DNA from 3 places in the Streptomyces sp. NPDC059080 genome. Region 3 is predicted to be linked to each of the others. Evidence: riboswitches for the same ligand, from Rfam matches in the RefSeq annotation. Region 3 holds a riboswitch; each other region holds the start of a gene.
The links. Region 3 has a riboswitch for cobalamin ahead of cobN (cobaltochelatase subunit CobN). Riboswitches for the same ligand answer to the same signal wherever they lie in the genome.
Positions count from the first base shown of each region.

Region 1 (4,921 bases), on a different contig from region 3:
TCCAGGTGTTCTTGATCGCGTCGCGGTAGCGGTCGTAGAAGTCCGGGTACCGCATGGGCCGCAGGGTCAGCTCGAAGCCCGGGTCGAGGAGGTTCTTCGTGCCGGTGGTCGCGGTGTGGGCCGCGGCGGCGTCAGGGGTGAGGGTGGTGTCGGGCATTACTGGCAGGCCTCGCAGGACTCGGGGTTTTCCAGGGAGCAGGCGACCGCTTCGGGGTCGGCCACCGGCAGCTGCGCGGGGACGGCCGCGCGGGCGGACTGCGCGATCCGGGTCGCCGGACGCGAGCGCAGGTAGTACGTGGTCTTGATGCCGCGCTTCCAGGCGTAGGCGTACATCGAGCTGAGCTTGCCGATGGTCGGCGACGCCATGAAGAGGTTCAGCGACTGGCTCTGGTCGAGGTACGGCGTCCGGGCCGCGGCCATGTCGATCAGCGCGCGCTGCGGGATCTCCCAGGCGGTGCGGTACAGCGCCCGGGTCTCCTCGGGGATCCAGGAGACGTCCTGGATCGAGCCGCTGGCGTCGCGCAGCGCGTCCCGGGTGCGGGCGTCCCACAGTCCCAGCGCCTTCAGCTCCTCGATCAGGTACGCGTTGACCTGGAGGAACTCGCCGGAGAGGGTTTCGCGCTTGAAGAGGTTGGAGACCTGCGGCTCGATGCACTCGTAGACGCCCGCGATGGAGGCGATCGTCGCGGTCGGGGCGATGGCCAGCAGCAGCGAGTTGCGCATACCGGTCTCGGCGACGCGGGCGCGCAGCGCGGCCCAGCGGTCCGCCCAGAGCGGCTCGGCGTCCGGGTAGTGGTCGGGGTGGAGCACTCCGCGGGCGGTACGGGTCGCCGACCACGCCTGGTGCGGGCCGTGCCGCTCGGCGAGGTCCGCGGACGCCTCGTACGCCGCGAGCATGATCCGCTCGGAGATCCGGGTGGACAGCGCACGCGCCTCGGGCGAGTCGAACGGCAGCCGCAGCCGGAAGAAGACGTCCTGGAGGCCCATCAGGCCCAGACCCACCGGCCGCCAGCGGGAGTTGGAGGCCGCCGCCTGCTCGGTCGGGTAGAAGTTGATGTCCACCACGCGGTCGAGGAAGGTGACGGCGGTGCGGACGGTGGCGTCCAGCCGCTCCCAGTCCATCGCGTCCTCCCACCCGGCGGCGGGGTCGCCGAGGTGTGCCGCGAGATTGACCGAACCGAGGTTGCAGACCGCGGTCTCGCCGTCGTCGGTGACCTCCAGGATCTCCGTGCAGAGGTTGGAGGAGTGGACGACCTTGCCGGGCTCGGCGGTCTGGTTGGCGGTGCGGTTGGCGTGGTCCTTGAAGGTCATCCAGCCGTTGCCGGTCTGCGCCAGCGTCCGCATCATCCGGGAGTACAGCACCCGCGCCGGGACCTGCTTGGTGGCGCGGCCCTCGGCCTCCGCCGTGCGGTACGCGGCGTCGAACTCGTCGCCCCACAGGTCGACCAGCTCCGGCGCGTCCGAGGGGGAGAACAGCGACCAGTCGGCGTCGGCCTCGACGCGGCGCATGAACTCGTCGGGGATCCAGTGCGCGATGTTCAGGTTGTGGGTACGCCGCGCCTCCTCGCCGGTGTTGTCGCGCAGCTCCAGGAACTCCTCGATGTCCGCGTGCCAGGTCTCCAGGTAGACGCAGGCGGCGCCCTTGCGGCGCCCGCCCTGGTTGACCGCCGCGACCGAGGCGTCCAGCGTCCGCAGGAACGGCACGATGCCGTTGGAGTGCCCGTTGGTGCCGCGGATCAGCGAACCGCGGGCCCGGATACGGGAGTACGAGAGGCCGATGCCACCGGCGTGCTTGGAGAGCCGGGCGACCTGGTGGTAGCGGTCGTAGATCGAATCCAGCTCGTCCAGCGGCGAGTCCAGCAGATAGCAGGACGACATCTGCGGGTGGCGGGTGCCGGAGTTGAAGAGGGTGGGGGAGGAGGGCAGGTACGACAGCGAGCTGGTCAGACGGTACAGCTCGGCGACGTCGGCCAGTGCCCGCGCCGAGTCGTCCTCGGCCAGACCGCAGGCGACCCGGAGCAGGAAGTGCTGCGGGGTCTCGATGACCTGCCGGGTGGTGGGGTGGCGCAGCAGGTAGCGGGAGTGGACGGTGCGCAGCCCGAAGTAGCCGAACCGGTCGTCGGCGCCGTCGGCCAGCGCCCGGGTGACGAGGGCGTCCAGCTCCGCGGCGTGGGTGGCGACGAACGCGGCGGTGGAGTCGGCGATCAGGCCCTCGCGGTGGCCGGTGGCGACCGACGCGGAGAACGAGACGGCGCCCTCGCGCGCGGCCTCCTCGGCGATGGCGAGGGTGAGCAGCCGCGCGGCGAGCTTGGAGTACTGCGGCTCGTCGCCGATCAGACCGGCGGCGGCGTCGATCGCCAGCTCCCGCAGCCCGGCCTCGTCGGAGCCGGGGTGGCGGCCGCGGAGCGCGGCGGCGGCGATCTTGCCGGGGTCGGTGGCCGTCAGGTCGGCGGTCAGCTCGGTCAGGGTGCGCAGCAGGGCGGTGCCGGGCGGGTCCTGGCCGGGGGCGTCGGCGGGGAACGTGGCCGTCTCAAGCGCTGCGGCCTCGGCGTCGGTCGCGGACTGCGGTGGCGCGGTGGTCACGTGGTGCTCTCCCTCACTCGGCGGGGCCGGAGGGAGGCGCGACGGACGGTCCACGGCGGGCGGCGGCGCCCGGCGGCACACAGGGGCGCTCGGGCGCGCGGAGACCCGCGCGGCGTCCACCGGCCCATCCCTCGGGGCCCGGACATCTCGACGTCCGGGCCAGGGCGGCGCGGACGTACCATCGGCAGGTCTTCGGACTCACGGGGCGCACGCCAGTCAGGCGATATCGGAGGATATCTGCGCTCTCGTACACCATTGCGGGACAGTTCCGGACTCACACCGGATTCCCCTGCGGCGACAGCGAGGATGAGCATACATGTGGTGGTGGGCTCTTGGGCGCACCCCCATATCTAGTGCGGTGTGGTGAGCGAGGGGTGGCTGTCAGTGGTCTCGGGTCGGCCGAGCCGTGCCACGACTGGGCGAGCGGGCCTCCGCCCCCGACAACAGGCCGCCGCATCCCGAAAGGGACACGGCGGCCTGCGGGGAGAGGTCGCGTCCGCGACGTCAGCGCCCCGCCGGAACGTCCGCCGTCGCGGGCGGCAGGTCCGGGGTGACGCCCTTGTCGTCGACGTCCGCGGTGTAGTCGCCGGGGCTGGTCTCGTCGGTGCCGTCGGGGGCCTTGAGGGCGCGCAGGACGACGGTCAGGACGACCGTCACCACGACGTTGAGGACGAACGCCGTCAGGCCGATGTAGCCGATCTGGCCGATGCCGGGGATCTCCGCGCTGGAGCCGCCGAAGTGGGCCTGCGCCGGGCTCGCCACGCCGTAGGCGGCGAGCGTGCCGTATACCATGCCGACGGCCCAGCCGGCCAGCAGCGCCCAGCGGTGGAACCACCGGGTGAACAGGCCGCCGACCAGTGACGGCATGGTCTGCAGGATCCAGATGCCGCCCAGCAGCTGGAAGTTGATCGCCACGGTCTTGTCCATGCTGAGGACGAAGACCAGCGCGCCGACCTTCACCAGCAGCGACACCAGCTTGGCGACCTTGTGCTCCTGCTCGGGCGTGGCGCCGGGCCGCAGGAAGTCCTTGTAGACGTTGCGGGTGAAGAGGTTCGCCGCGGCGATGGACATGATCGCGGCGGGCACCAGCGCGCCGATGCCGATCGCGGCGAACGCCACGCCGGAGAACCAGCTCGGGAACATGTCCTCGAAGAGCTGCGGGATGGCGAGTTGGGCGTTGCCGTGGGTCTCCGTGCCCGCCTTGATCGCCATGAAGCCGAGCAGTGCGAGGAAGCCCAGCATCAGCGAGTACAGCGGCAGGATCGTGGTGTTGCGGCGGATCACGTTACGGCTGCGGGAGGAGAGCGTCGCGGTGATCGAGTGCGGATACATGAACAGCGCGAGCGCCGAGCCGAGCGCCAACGTGGCGTACGCCCACTGGCTGTTCGGGCCACTCGCCAGCTCACCGCGCGGTTTACCGGTCGGGCCCGGTTCGGCGAACGCCTTGCCCGCCGCGTGGAAGATCGCGTCGAAACCGCCGAGCTTGATCGGGATGTAGATGATCGCGACGGCGATGACCAGATAGATCAGCCCGTCCTTGACGAACGCGATCAGCGCCGGGGCGCGCAGTCCCGAGGAGTAGGTGTACGCGGCGAGCACCGCGAACGCGATCAGCAGCGGCAGGTCCTTGACGAACCAGTTGGTGTTCTCGCCGCCGCCGACGCCCATCACGTCCAGGACCGCCTGGATGCCGACGAGTTGGAGGGCGATGTACGGCATCGTCGCCAGGATGCCGGTCAGCGCGACGGCCAGCGACAGACCCTTCGAGCCGAAGCGTCCGCGCACGAAGTCGGAGGTGGTGACGTAGCCGTGCTTGTGCGAGACGGACCAGAGGCGGGGCAGGAAGGTGAAGATCATCGGGTACACGAGGATCGTGTACGGCACGGCGAAGAAGCCGGACGCGCCCGCCGCGTAGATCGCCGCCGGGACGGCCACGAAGGTGTACGCGGTGTAGAGGTCGCCGCCGAGCAGGAACCACGTCACCCAGGTGCCGAAACTACGGCCGCCCAGCCCCCATTCGTCGAGGCTGGCGGACTGCTCGGCCTTGCGCCAGCGGGCCGCGAGGAAGCCCATGACGGTGACGGCGACGAAGAAGAAGACGAAAACGGCGAGGGCGACACCGTTGACGCCGCCGGTGCCGGACGCGGCGAGCGCGAAGGAAGGGAGCATCACCTGGCCGCACCGCCCTTACGGACGCGGTTCTCCCGCTGGACCAGCTTGTACGCGATCACCGTCAGCACCGTGGAGATCAGCACCCACAGCATCTGGTACCAGTAGAAGAACGGGATGCCGATGAGCGTCGGCTCGATCTTCGCGTACGAACCCACCCAGAGCATCG
Region 1 covers NZ_JBHYGX010000052.1:15,548-20,468, reverse strand. The annotation lists gene ACFWWQ_RS27035 (ribonucleotide-diphosphate reductase subunit beta) at 1-157, opposite strand, end outside; gene ACFWWQ_RS27030 (ribonucleoside-diphosphate reductase subunit alpha) at 157-2,583, opposite strand; cobalamin riboswitch at 2,749-2,918, opposite strand; gene mctP (monocarboxylate uptake permease MctP) at 3,088-4,752, opposite strand; gene ACFWWQ_RS27020 (DUF3311 domain-containing protein) at 4,752-4,921, opposite strand, start outside.
Region 1: it holds a riboswitch for cobalamin, as region 3 does, so the genes downstream of both, ACFWWQ_RS27030 (ribonucleoside-diphosphate reductase subunit alpha) here and cobN (cobaltochelatase subunit CobN) in region 3, are expected to answer to the same signal.

Region 2 (4,921 bases), on a different contig from region 3:
GCGCTGCAGCCCAAAATCGCGGTGGCGATGTCGGCGGTCCTCAACCTCGTCGGCGCGTTCCTGTCCGTGGAGGTCGCCAAGACCATCTCCGGCGGGATCATCGACGAAAGCGCCGGTATCAGACCTGAAGTGATCTTCGCCGGTCTGGTCGGCGCGATCGTCTGGAACCTCCTCACCTGGCTCGCCGGCCTCCCCTCCAGCTCCTCCCACGCCCTGTTCGGCGGTCTGATCGGCGCCACGCTGGTGTCCGTGGGCACCAACGGTGTGCACGGCGGCGCCGTGGTGATGAAGGTCCTCATCCCGGCCGTGGCCGCCCCGGTGGTCGCCGGTATCGCGTCGATGGCCGCGACCCGGCTGACGTACCGGCTGTCCCGGGGCCGTGACGAGCAGGAGACGGCCAAGGGGTACCGCGCCGGGCAGATCGCCTCGGCGGCGCTGGTCTCGCTGGCGCACGGCACCAACGACGCGCAGAAGACGATGGGCGTGATCACCCTCGCGCTGATCACCGGCGGTGTGGTCGCCCCGCACGCCGACCCGCCGCTGTGGGTCATCGCCTCGGCCGGTCTGGCCATCGCCCTCGGCACGTACCTGGGCGGCTGGCGGATCATCCGCACGATGGGCAAGGGCATCACCGACATCCAGCCGCCGCAGGGCTTCGCCGCCCAGACCAGCGCCGCGGCCACCATCCTGGCCTCCTCCCACCTCGGCTTCGCGCTCTCCACCACCCAGGTCTGCTCGGGTGCGGTGATGGGTTCGGGTCTGGGCCGCAAGGGCGGCGTGGTGCGCTGGTCGACGGCGGTGCGGATGGTCGTCGCCTGGTGCCTGACGCTGCCGGCCGCGGGCCTGGTCTCCGCCGGTGCCGCGCTCCTGGCCGGCCAGGGCGACTGGGGCATCACCGCCGTCGCCGTCCTCGCGCTCGGCATCTGCGGCGCCATCTGGGCCGCCTCCCGCCGCAAGCCCATCGACCACACCAACGTCAACGAGGCCGAGGCCACGGAGCCGCCCGGTGTGGTCACCGTGGCTCTCCAGACGGTCACCCCTCCCCCGGCCGGGACGCTCGTGCCCGCCGAGGGCGCGGAGGCCGCCCACGCCGCGAGCGCCCCGCGCGCCACGACCGCGACAGCCGCCGGCTGACCGCCCGACTCTGAGGAACCGCAGCATGAGCATCGACTGGGCAGCTCTCGGCCAGGTCTTCGGCGTCACCCTGGTGGTGACGGTCGGGATCGTGGGCCTGTTCACGGTCGGCATCGTCGGCACGGCCCGTACCCGGCAGGAGGGCGCGGCCGCCACGGCGGGCGCCCCGAGCACCGGCGCGCGGATCGGCGGCCTCGCCGCGTACGCGGTCTGCGCGGCCGCGGTGGCGTACGGCATCTATCTGATCGTCGCCGCCTGACCCGTCCGGCAGCGCGCGCACGGCGCCCGGTCACCGCAGTTCCGCGGTGGCCGGGCGCCGTGCGTCGTACGGGGCCTGTGGTGTGCGCCACAGGCCGTGCGGTACCGCGGCGTCGCAGGTCACGGGCGAGTTGACGGGGTTGGCGGGGCGTGGTGGACTTCCCACGCCAATCGGCGACAGCAGAGGAAGTCCGGTGCGAATCCGGCGCGGTCCCGCCACTGTCACCGGGGAGCGTTCCTCCGACGAAGGTCACGGTCCGCCTCGTGCACGCCCGACGGGCGCACGCCAGGGCTGGAAGGCCGGAGGAAACGCCGATCCGGGGAGCCAGGAGACTCCTGTCGCCGTCACGTCGAACCAGGGCGCGGACCCTGAGTGAGGACATATCGCCATGCCTGGCAGCCCGTTCAGAGTCTCCCGTGTGTCTTCGGTGATCCGTCGAGGCGTGACGGCGGTCTGATCCGATGCGTGCCGAACACGCCACCTACGCGTGCGGTGCGGCCCTGGGCTTTCTCGGTGATCTGCTCGCCGCCGACCCGCGGCGCGGCCATCCGGTGGCCGCCTTCGGGCGCGCCGCGGCGGCCGTCGAGGCCCGGCTCTGGCGCGACCACCGCGGCCACGGCGCCGTGCACGCCCTGTTCTGCGCGGGCGGTGCCACCGCCGGTGCCGCCCTGCTGCGGCGCGCGGTGCGCGGCCCCGCGCCCGTCCCCTCCCCCGCCCGTACCGCCGCCGCCACCGCGCTGACCGCCGCGACCGTCTGGTCGGTGCTGGGCGGCACCTCGCTGGGCCGGGAGGCGCGGGCCGTCGGCGAGGCGCTGGCCGCCGGGGACCTGGCGGGGGCGCGGCGGCGGCTGCCGCATCTGTGCGGCCGGGACCCGCAGGCGCTGGACGGGCCGCAGATGGCGCGGGCGGTCGTCGAGTCGGTCGCGGAGAACACCTCGGACGCCGTGGTGGGCGCGCTGGTGTGGGGCGCCGTCGGCGGTGTCCCGGGCCTGGTGGCGTTCCGGGCGGTGAACACCCTCGACGCGATGGTGGGTCACAAGTCGCCCCGCCACCGCCGGTTCGGCTGGGCGTCGGCGCGGCTGGACGATGTGGCCGGGTGGCCCGGCTCCCGGCTGACCGCCGCGCTCACCGTGCTCGCCGCCCCGGACCGGCGCGGCGCCGCGCGGGCCTGGCGGCGCGACGGCGGAGCGCATCCGAGTCCCAACGCGGGCCCGGTGGAGGCCGCGTTCGCGGGGGCGCTGGGCGTACGGCTCGGCGGGACGCTGGCATACGGCGGGCGTATCGAGCACCGGCCGCGGCTGAACGGAGCGGGGCGGCCGGTGGCGACGGAGGACATCGCGCGGGCGGTGCGGCTCTCGCGCCGGGTGAGCGTGCTGGCGTTGACGACGACGGTGGCCGGGCGGCTGCTGGCGGGCGCGGTGCGCCCGGCCCTCGCCCGGCGGAAGGGCAGGATCCGGTGACGGGCGGCGGGCTGCTGATCGCGGGGACCACCTCCGACGCGGGCAAGAGCGTGGTGACCGCGGGGATCTGCCGCTGGCTGGTGCGGCAGGGCGTGAACGTCGCGCCGTTCAAGGCGCAGAACATGTCGCTGAACTCGTTCGTGACGCGGGACGGCGCGGAGATCGGCCGGGCGCAGGCGATGCAGGCGGCGGCAGCCCGGGTGGAGCCGTCCGCGCTGATGAACCCGGTGCTGCTCAAGCCCGGCGGGGACCGCAGCAGCCAGGTGGTGCTGCTCGGCAAACCGGTCGGCGAGATGAGCGCGCAGGGGTACTTCGGGCGCCCCGGGAGCGGGGCGCGGCCCGGTGGGCGCGCGGAGTTGCTGGCCACCGTCACCGACTGTCTGGCGGAGCTGCGGCGCGCCCATGACGTGGTGATCTGTGAGGGCGCGGGCTCCCCGGCGGAGATCAATCTGCGGCGGACCGACATCGTCAACATGGGCATCGCGCGGGCCGGGCGGCTGCCGGTGGTGGTGGTCGGCGACATCGACCGGGGCGGCGTGTTCGCGTCGTTCTTCGGGACGACGGCGCTGCTGTCGAAGGAGGACCAGGCGCTGGTCGCCGGGTATCTCGTCAACAAGTTCCGCGGCGATGTGGCGCTGCTGGAGCCGGGCCTGGACATGCTGCGGGAGCTGACCGGGCGGCCGTCGCTGGGCGTGCTGCCGTTCGCGCACGGTCTGGGCATCGACGAGGAGGACGGGCTGCGGGTGTCGCTGCGCGGCGCGGTCCGCGAGAGCGTGGTGGCGCCGCCGCACGGCGCCGATGTGCTGCGGGTGGCGGTCGCGGCGGTGCCGCTGATGTCGAACTTCACGGACGTGGACGCGCTGGCCGCCGAACCGGGCGTGGTGGTGCGGTTCGTGGACCGCGCCGAGGAGCTGGCCGACGCGGATCTGGTGGTACTGCCGGGCACCCGCGGCACGGTGCGGGCGCTGGCCTGGCTGCGGGAGCGGGGGCTCGCCGACGCGGTCGCCCGGCGGGCCGCCGAGGGCCGTCCGGTGCTGGGCATCTGCGGCGGGTTCCAGATGCTCGGCGAGGTGATCGACGACGAGGTGGAGTCGCGGGCGGGCACCGTGCCGGGCCTGGGGCTGCTGCCCGTACGGGTGCGGTTCGCGGCGGAGAAGACGCTGGCCAGGCCCGTCGGCACGGCGCTGGGCGCACCGGCCGAGGGGTACGAGATCCACCACGGTGTGGCCGAGACCGTCGGCGGGGAGCCGTTCTTCACCGACGCCGGCGGGCGGCCGCTGGACGGCTGCCGGTCGGGCGCGGTGTGGGGGACGCACTGGCACGGGTCGCTGGAGAGCGACGCGTTCCGGCGGGCGTTCCTGCGCCGGGTGGCGGCCGACGCGGGGCGGGCGTTCGTCCCGGCGCCGGACACCGGCTTCGGCGCGCTGCGCGAGGAGCAGCTGGACCGGCTCGGCGATCTGATCGAGGAGCACGCCGACACCGGTGCGCTGCTGCGGCTGATCGAGGAGGGCGTCCCGCCGGGGCTGCCGTTCGTCCCGCCGGGGGCGCCGTGAGGGCGCGCGGATCCGGAGGACGCCACGCAAGGGTGCCCGAGGGCACGGACCGGTCGGCCGGGGACGGCCGTAAGCCAGATGACCTGTGTCGTTACGAAGGAGTGATCGCCACATGAGCGCCCGCTATCCGTTCACCGCCGTCGTCGGAATGGACGACCTGCGGCTGGCGCTGCTGCTGAACGCCGTCAGCCCGGCGGTGGGCGGCGTCCTCGTCCGCGGCGAGAAGGGCACCGCCAAGAGCACCGCGGTGCGGGCGCTGGCGGAGCTGCTGCCGGAGGTGGCGGTCGTCGGTGGCTGCCGGTTCAGCTGCGATCCGGCCGCGCCGGACCCCGGGTGCCCGGACGGGCCGCACGGCGCGGCGGACGCGGCGCACCGGCCCGCCCGCATGGTGGAGCTGCCGGTGGGCGCCTCCGAGGACCGGCTGGTCGGCGCCCTGGACATCGAGCGGGCGCTGGCCGAGGGCGTGAAGTCCTTCGAGCCGGGCCTGCTCGCCCGGGCGCACCGCGGTCTGCTCT
Region 2 covers NZ_JBHYGX010000029.1:46,090-51,010, forward strand. The annotation lists gene ACFWWQ_RS21530 (anion permease) at 1-1,134, shown strand, start outside; gene ACFWWQ_RS21535 (hypothetical protein) at 1,160-1,393, shown strand; cobalamin riboswitch at 1,575-1,728, shown strand; gene ACFWWQ_RS21540 (cobalamin biosynthesis protein) at 1,855-2,853, shown strand; gene ACFWWQ_RS21545 (cobyric acid synthase) at 2,850-4,406, shown strand; gene ACFWWQ_RS21550 (putative cobaltochelatase) at 4,519-4,921, shown strand, end outside.
Region 2: it holds a riboswitch for cobalamin, as region 3 does, so the genes downstream of both, ACFWWQ_RS21540 (cobalamin biosynthesis protein) here and cobN (cobaltochelatase subunit CobN) in region 3, are expected to answer to the same signal.

Region 3 (4,921 bases):
CGGGGCCTTCGACGAGGCCGGGCGCCGGGGTGGGCGCGCCGCGCTCCGGCCGGGCCGGGACGTCGCCGGGCGGCACGTACACGGCGGAAATCCCGTCGGCGCGCAGCCGCTCGCCGACGGCGCGCACGGTCGGCGCCGCGCCCCCCGGCAGATCCCGGAACCGCCAGGCGCCGCTGCCGCTCGCGTCGACGGCGTCGAGGAAGACCCGGGCGGCGGCGAGCGCGGCCCGGGCGGCGTGGGCGGCGGGGATCCGTAGGGCCGGCCCGACACCGTCGTCGGGGCTGTCGGGGCTGTCGGGGCTGTCGGGGCCACCGGGGTCGCCGGGGCCGCCGGAGCCACCAGGGCCGCCGGAGCCACCAGGGCCACCGGGGCCACCAGGGCCGCCGAGGAAGAGGAGAGCGGACGCCCCCGGTTCTGCAACTTCTGCAACTTCTGCAACTTCTGCGGCTTCTGCGAAGACTTCTGCAATTTCTGCAACTTCTGCGACGGCTTCTGCGGCTTCTGCGACCAAGGTCACATCCCCGCCGAGGCCCGCCACATCGCCCCGGCCGTCGTCCAGCACGAAGAGGAAGCGGCCCGAAAGCCGCGCCGTCCACTCCTGCCCGCAGAGCAGTTCGTCCAGCTCACGGGCCCACCGCCGCACGTCGGCGGGGGCGCGTCCGTCGATTCCGGCGAGCGGTGAGGCGATGAGGTTGCGGACGCGCTCATGGCGTACGGAGGGCAGCAGCCCGGCGTCGGCCAGCAGGGCGGCCAGGTCGTCGCCGCAGCCGTCGCCGAGGCCGCGCAACTCCACGTTCCCGCGCGAGGTGAGGGAGAGTTCCCCGTCCCCGAACCGCTCCGCCGCGTCCGCCAACGCCATTGCCTGACGTGCCGTCAACTCCCCGGCGGGCACCCGTACGCGGGCCAGCGCACCGTCCGCCGCCGCGTGCGGTCGCAGCGCTCCCGGGCAGGCGTCACCGCGCTCGCGCAGCGGCGGCTGGGCCCCGGGGGGCCGGTTCGAGGGGGAGGGCGGCATGGCCGCGAGCATACCGACGTCGCCCCGGACGGCCACGGCGAGCCGGGCCACGTACGGGCCACGTACGGGCCACGGGGAGGGGCGCCCGCGATCCCGTACGGGCACCCCGCAGGGGCCGGGGCCCGGCCTGGGCCCGCCACCCGCTCCCCGACCCCAAGCCCCCCTCCCCTGCCAGCGCATCAGCCCTTACCATTCACTCCGGTGGGTCGTCCGGCCCGCCGACGCCGGAGACGGCGACATGGGAGGAAGCCCGGTGAGAGTCCGGCGCGGTCCCGCCACTGTGAGCCCGGCACCTGCCGGGTGAGTCAGGAACTCCCGCCGTCCAACGAACCACCCGGGGCGCGGATACCCCGAGGAAGGCTCTGCGCTCGCATGCTTCTGCTGCTGTCGACCTCCGACACCGATCTCCTCAGCGCCCGAGCCGCCGGCGGCCCCGTGCCGTTCCGGCTCGCCAACCCGGCCCGGCTCGACCTCGCCGAACTCCCCGCGCTGCTCGACGGCGTCGACCTCGTCGTGGTCCGCCTCCTCGGCGGCATCCGCGCCTGGGAGGAGGGGCTGGACCTCCTCCTCGCCGAGGACCAGCACCGCCCCGTCGTCGTCCTCACCGGCGAACAAGCCCCGGACGCCCAGCTGATGGAGGCGTCCACCGTCCCGGTCGGCACCGCCGCCGAGGCGCACGCCTACCTTGCGCACGGCGGGCCCGAGAACCTCGGCCGCCTCGCCCGTTTCCTCTCCGACACCGTCCTGCTGACCGGCCACGGCTTCGCACCGCCGCAGCCCGCGCCGACCTGGGGCGAGCTGGAGCGGCCCACGGCCCGTAAGGACATCGACGGCCCGCTCATCCCGGTGCTCTACTACCGCGCCCACCACATGAGCGGCAACACCGGCTTCGTCGACGCGCTGTGCACCAAGATCGAGGAGGCCGGGGGCCGCCCGCTGCCGCTCTTCGTCGCCTCGCTGCGGGCGCCCGAGCCGGAGCTGATCGACGCGCTGCGCCCGGCCGACGCCATCGTCACCACCGTCCTCGCCGCGGGCGGCACCAAGCCGGCCGAGGCGTCCGCCGGTGGCGACGACGAGTCCTGGGACGCGGGCGCGCTCGCCGCCCTGGACGTGCCGATCCTTCAGGCACTCTGCCTGACAGGTAACCGCGCCGCCTGGGAGGAGAACGACGAGGGCCTCTCCCCGCTGGACGCCGCCACCCAGATCGCCGTCCCCGAGTTCGACGGCCGCCTGATCACCGTCCCGTTCTCCTTCAAGGAGATCGACGAGGACGGCCTGCCGACGTACGCCGCCGACCCCGAGCGCGCCGCCCGCGTCGCCGGGATCGCCGTCCGCCACGCCCGCCTGCGCCACATCCCGGCCCAGGACAAGAAGCTGGCGCTGGTCCTCTCCGCGTACCCCACCAAGCACTCCCGCATCGGCAACGCCGTCGGCCTCGACACCCCCGCCTCCGCCGTCGCCCTCCTGCGCCGCCTGCGCGACGAGGGTTACGACTTCGGCGACGAGGAGGTCCCGGGTCTGGCTTCCGGTGACGGCGACGAGCTGATCTACGCCCTCATCGACGCGGGCGGCCACGACCAGGAGTGGCTGACGGAGGAACAGCTCGCCCGTAACCCCGTCCGCATCCCCGCCGCCGACTACAAGCGCTGGTACGCCACGCTCCCGCAGGAGCTGCGCAACACCGTCGAGGCGCACTGGGGCCCGCCGCCCGGCGAGATGTTCCTCGACCGCAGCCACGCGGACAAGCCGGGCCGCGACCCGGAGGGCGACATCGTCCTCGCCGCCCTGCGCCGCGGCAATCTGCTGATCCTCATCCAGCCGCCGCGCGGCTTCGGCGAGAACCCGATCGCGATCTACCACGACCCCGATCTGCCGCCGTCCCACCACTACCTGGCCGCCTACCGCTGGATCGCCGCCTCCGCCGACGACGGCGGGTTCGGCGCCGACGCCATGATCCACCTCGGTAAGCACGGCAACCTGGAGTGGCTGCCCGGCAAGAACGCGGGCCTCTCCGCCGCCTGCGGCCCCGACGCCGCCCTCGGTGATCTCCCCCTCATCTACCCGTTCCTCGTCAACGACCCCGGCGAGGGCACCCAGGCCAAGCGCCGCGTCCACGCCACCCTCGTCGACCACCTCGTCCCGCCGATGGCGCGCGCCGACTCGTACGGCGACATCGCCCGCCTGGAACAACTCCTCGACGAATACGCGCAGATCAGCGCCATGGACCCGGCGAAGCTCCCGGCGATCCGCGCCCAGATCTGGACCCTCATCCAGGCCGCCAGGCTCGACCACGACCTGGGCCTTGCGGACCGCCCCGACGACGACGGCTTCGACGACTTCCTGCTGCACGTCGACGGCTGGCTCTGCGAGGTCAAGGACGCCCAGATCCGCGACGGTCTGCACGTCCTGGGCGCCGCCCCGGCCGGCGAGGCCCGCGTCAACCTCGTCCTCGCGATCCTCCGCGCCCGGCAGATCTGGGGCGGTACGTCCGCGCTGCCCGGCCTGCGGGAGGCGCTGGGCCTGGATGAGTCCGCCGCGACCCGCACCACGGCCGACGCGGCGGAGGAGCGCGCCCGGGAGCTGGTCCAGGCGATGGAGGAAGCGGACTGGGCGCCGTCCGCCGTCGCCGAGGTGGCCGCCGGGCAGCCGGAACAGGTCGCCGCGATCCTCGACTTCGCCGCCCGCGAGGTCGTCCCCCGCCTGGCCGGGACCACCGCCGAGATCGACCACTCCGTGCACGCCCTGAACGGCGGCTTCGTCCCTGCGGGCCCGTCCGGCTCCCCGCTCCGCGGCCTCGTCAACGTCCTGCCGACCGGCCGCAACTTCTACTCCGTCGACCCCAAGGCCGTCCCGTCCCGCCTCGCCTGGGAGACCGGCCAGGCGCTCGCCGACTCCCTCCTGGAGCGCTACCGCTCCGACAACGGCGAATGGCCCACCTCCGTCGGCCTCTCCCTCTGGGGCACCAGCGCCATGCGCACCTCCGGGGACGACGTCGCCGAGGCCCTCGCGCTGCTCGGCGTCCGCCCCGTCTGGGACGACGCCTCCCGCCGCGTCACCGGCCTAGAGCCGATCGCCCCGGAGGAGCTGGGCCGCCCCCGCATCGACGTCACCCTCCGCATCTCCGGCTTCTTCCGCGACGCGTTCCCGCACGTCATCGGCCTGCTGGACGACGCGGTACGGCTCGCCGCCGGGCTGGACGAGCCCGCGTCCGACAACTACATCCGCGCCCACGCCCAGGCCGACCTCGCCGCCCACGGCGACGAACGCCGCGCCACCACCCGCATCTTCGGCTCCCGCCCCGGTACGTACGGCGCGGGCCTGCTCCAGCTCATCGACTCCCGCGACTGGCGCACCGACGCCGACCTCGCCGAGGTCTACACCGTCTGGGGCGGCTACGCGTACGGCCGCGGCCTGGAGGGCCGCCCGGCCCGCGACGAGATGGAGACCGCGTACAAGCGCATCGCCGTCGCCGCGAAGAACACCGACACCCGCGAACACGACATCGCCGACTCCGACGACTACTTCCAGTACCACGGCGGCATGGTCGCCACCGTCAAGGCACTCAAGGGCACGGCCCCCGAGGCGTACATCGGCGACTCCACCCGCCCCGAGACGGTCCGCACCCGCTCCCTCGTCGAGGAGACGTCCCGCGTCTTCCGCGCCCGGGTCGTCAACCCCCGCTGGATCGAGGCGATGCGCCGCCACGGCTACAAGGGCGCCTTCGAACTGGCCGCCACCGTCGACTACCTCTTCGGCTACGACGCGACCACCGGCGTCGTCGCCGACTGGATGTACGACAAGCTCGCCCAGACCTACGTCCTCGACCCCGAAAACCGCGCCTTCCTCCAGGAAGCCAACCCCTGGGCCCTCCACGGCATCGCCGAACGCCTCCTGGAGGCCGAGTCC
Region 3 covers NZ_JBHYGX010000055.1:23,939-28,859, forward strand. The annotation lists gene ACFWWQ_RS27565 (cobalamin biosynthesis protein CobG) at 1-1,015, opposite strand, end outside; cobalamin riboswitch at 1,200-1,351, shown strand; gene cobN (cobaltochelatase subunit CobN) at 1,388-4,921, shown strand, end outside.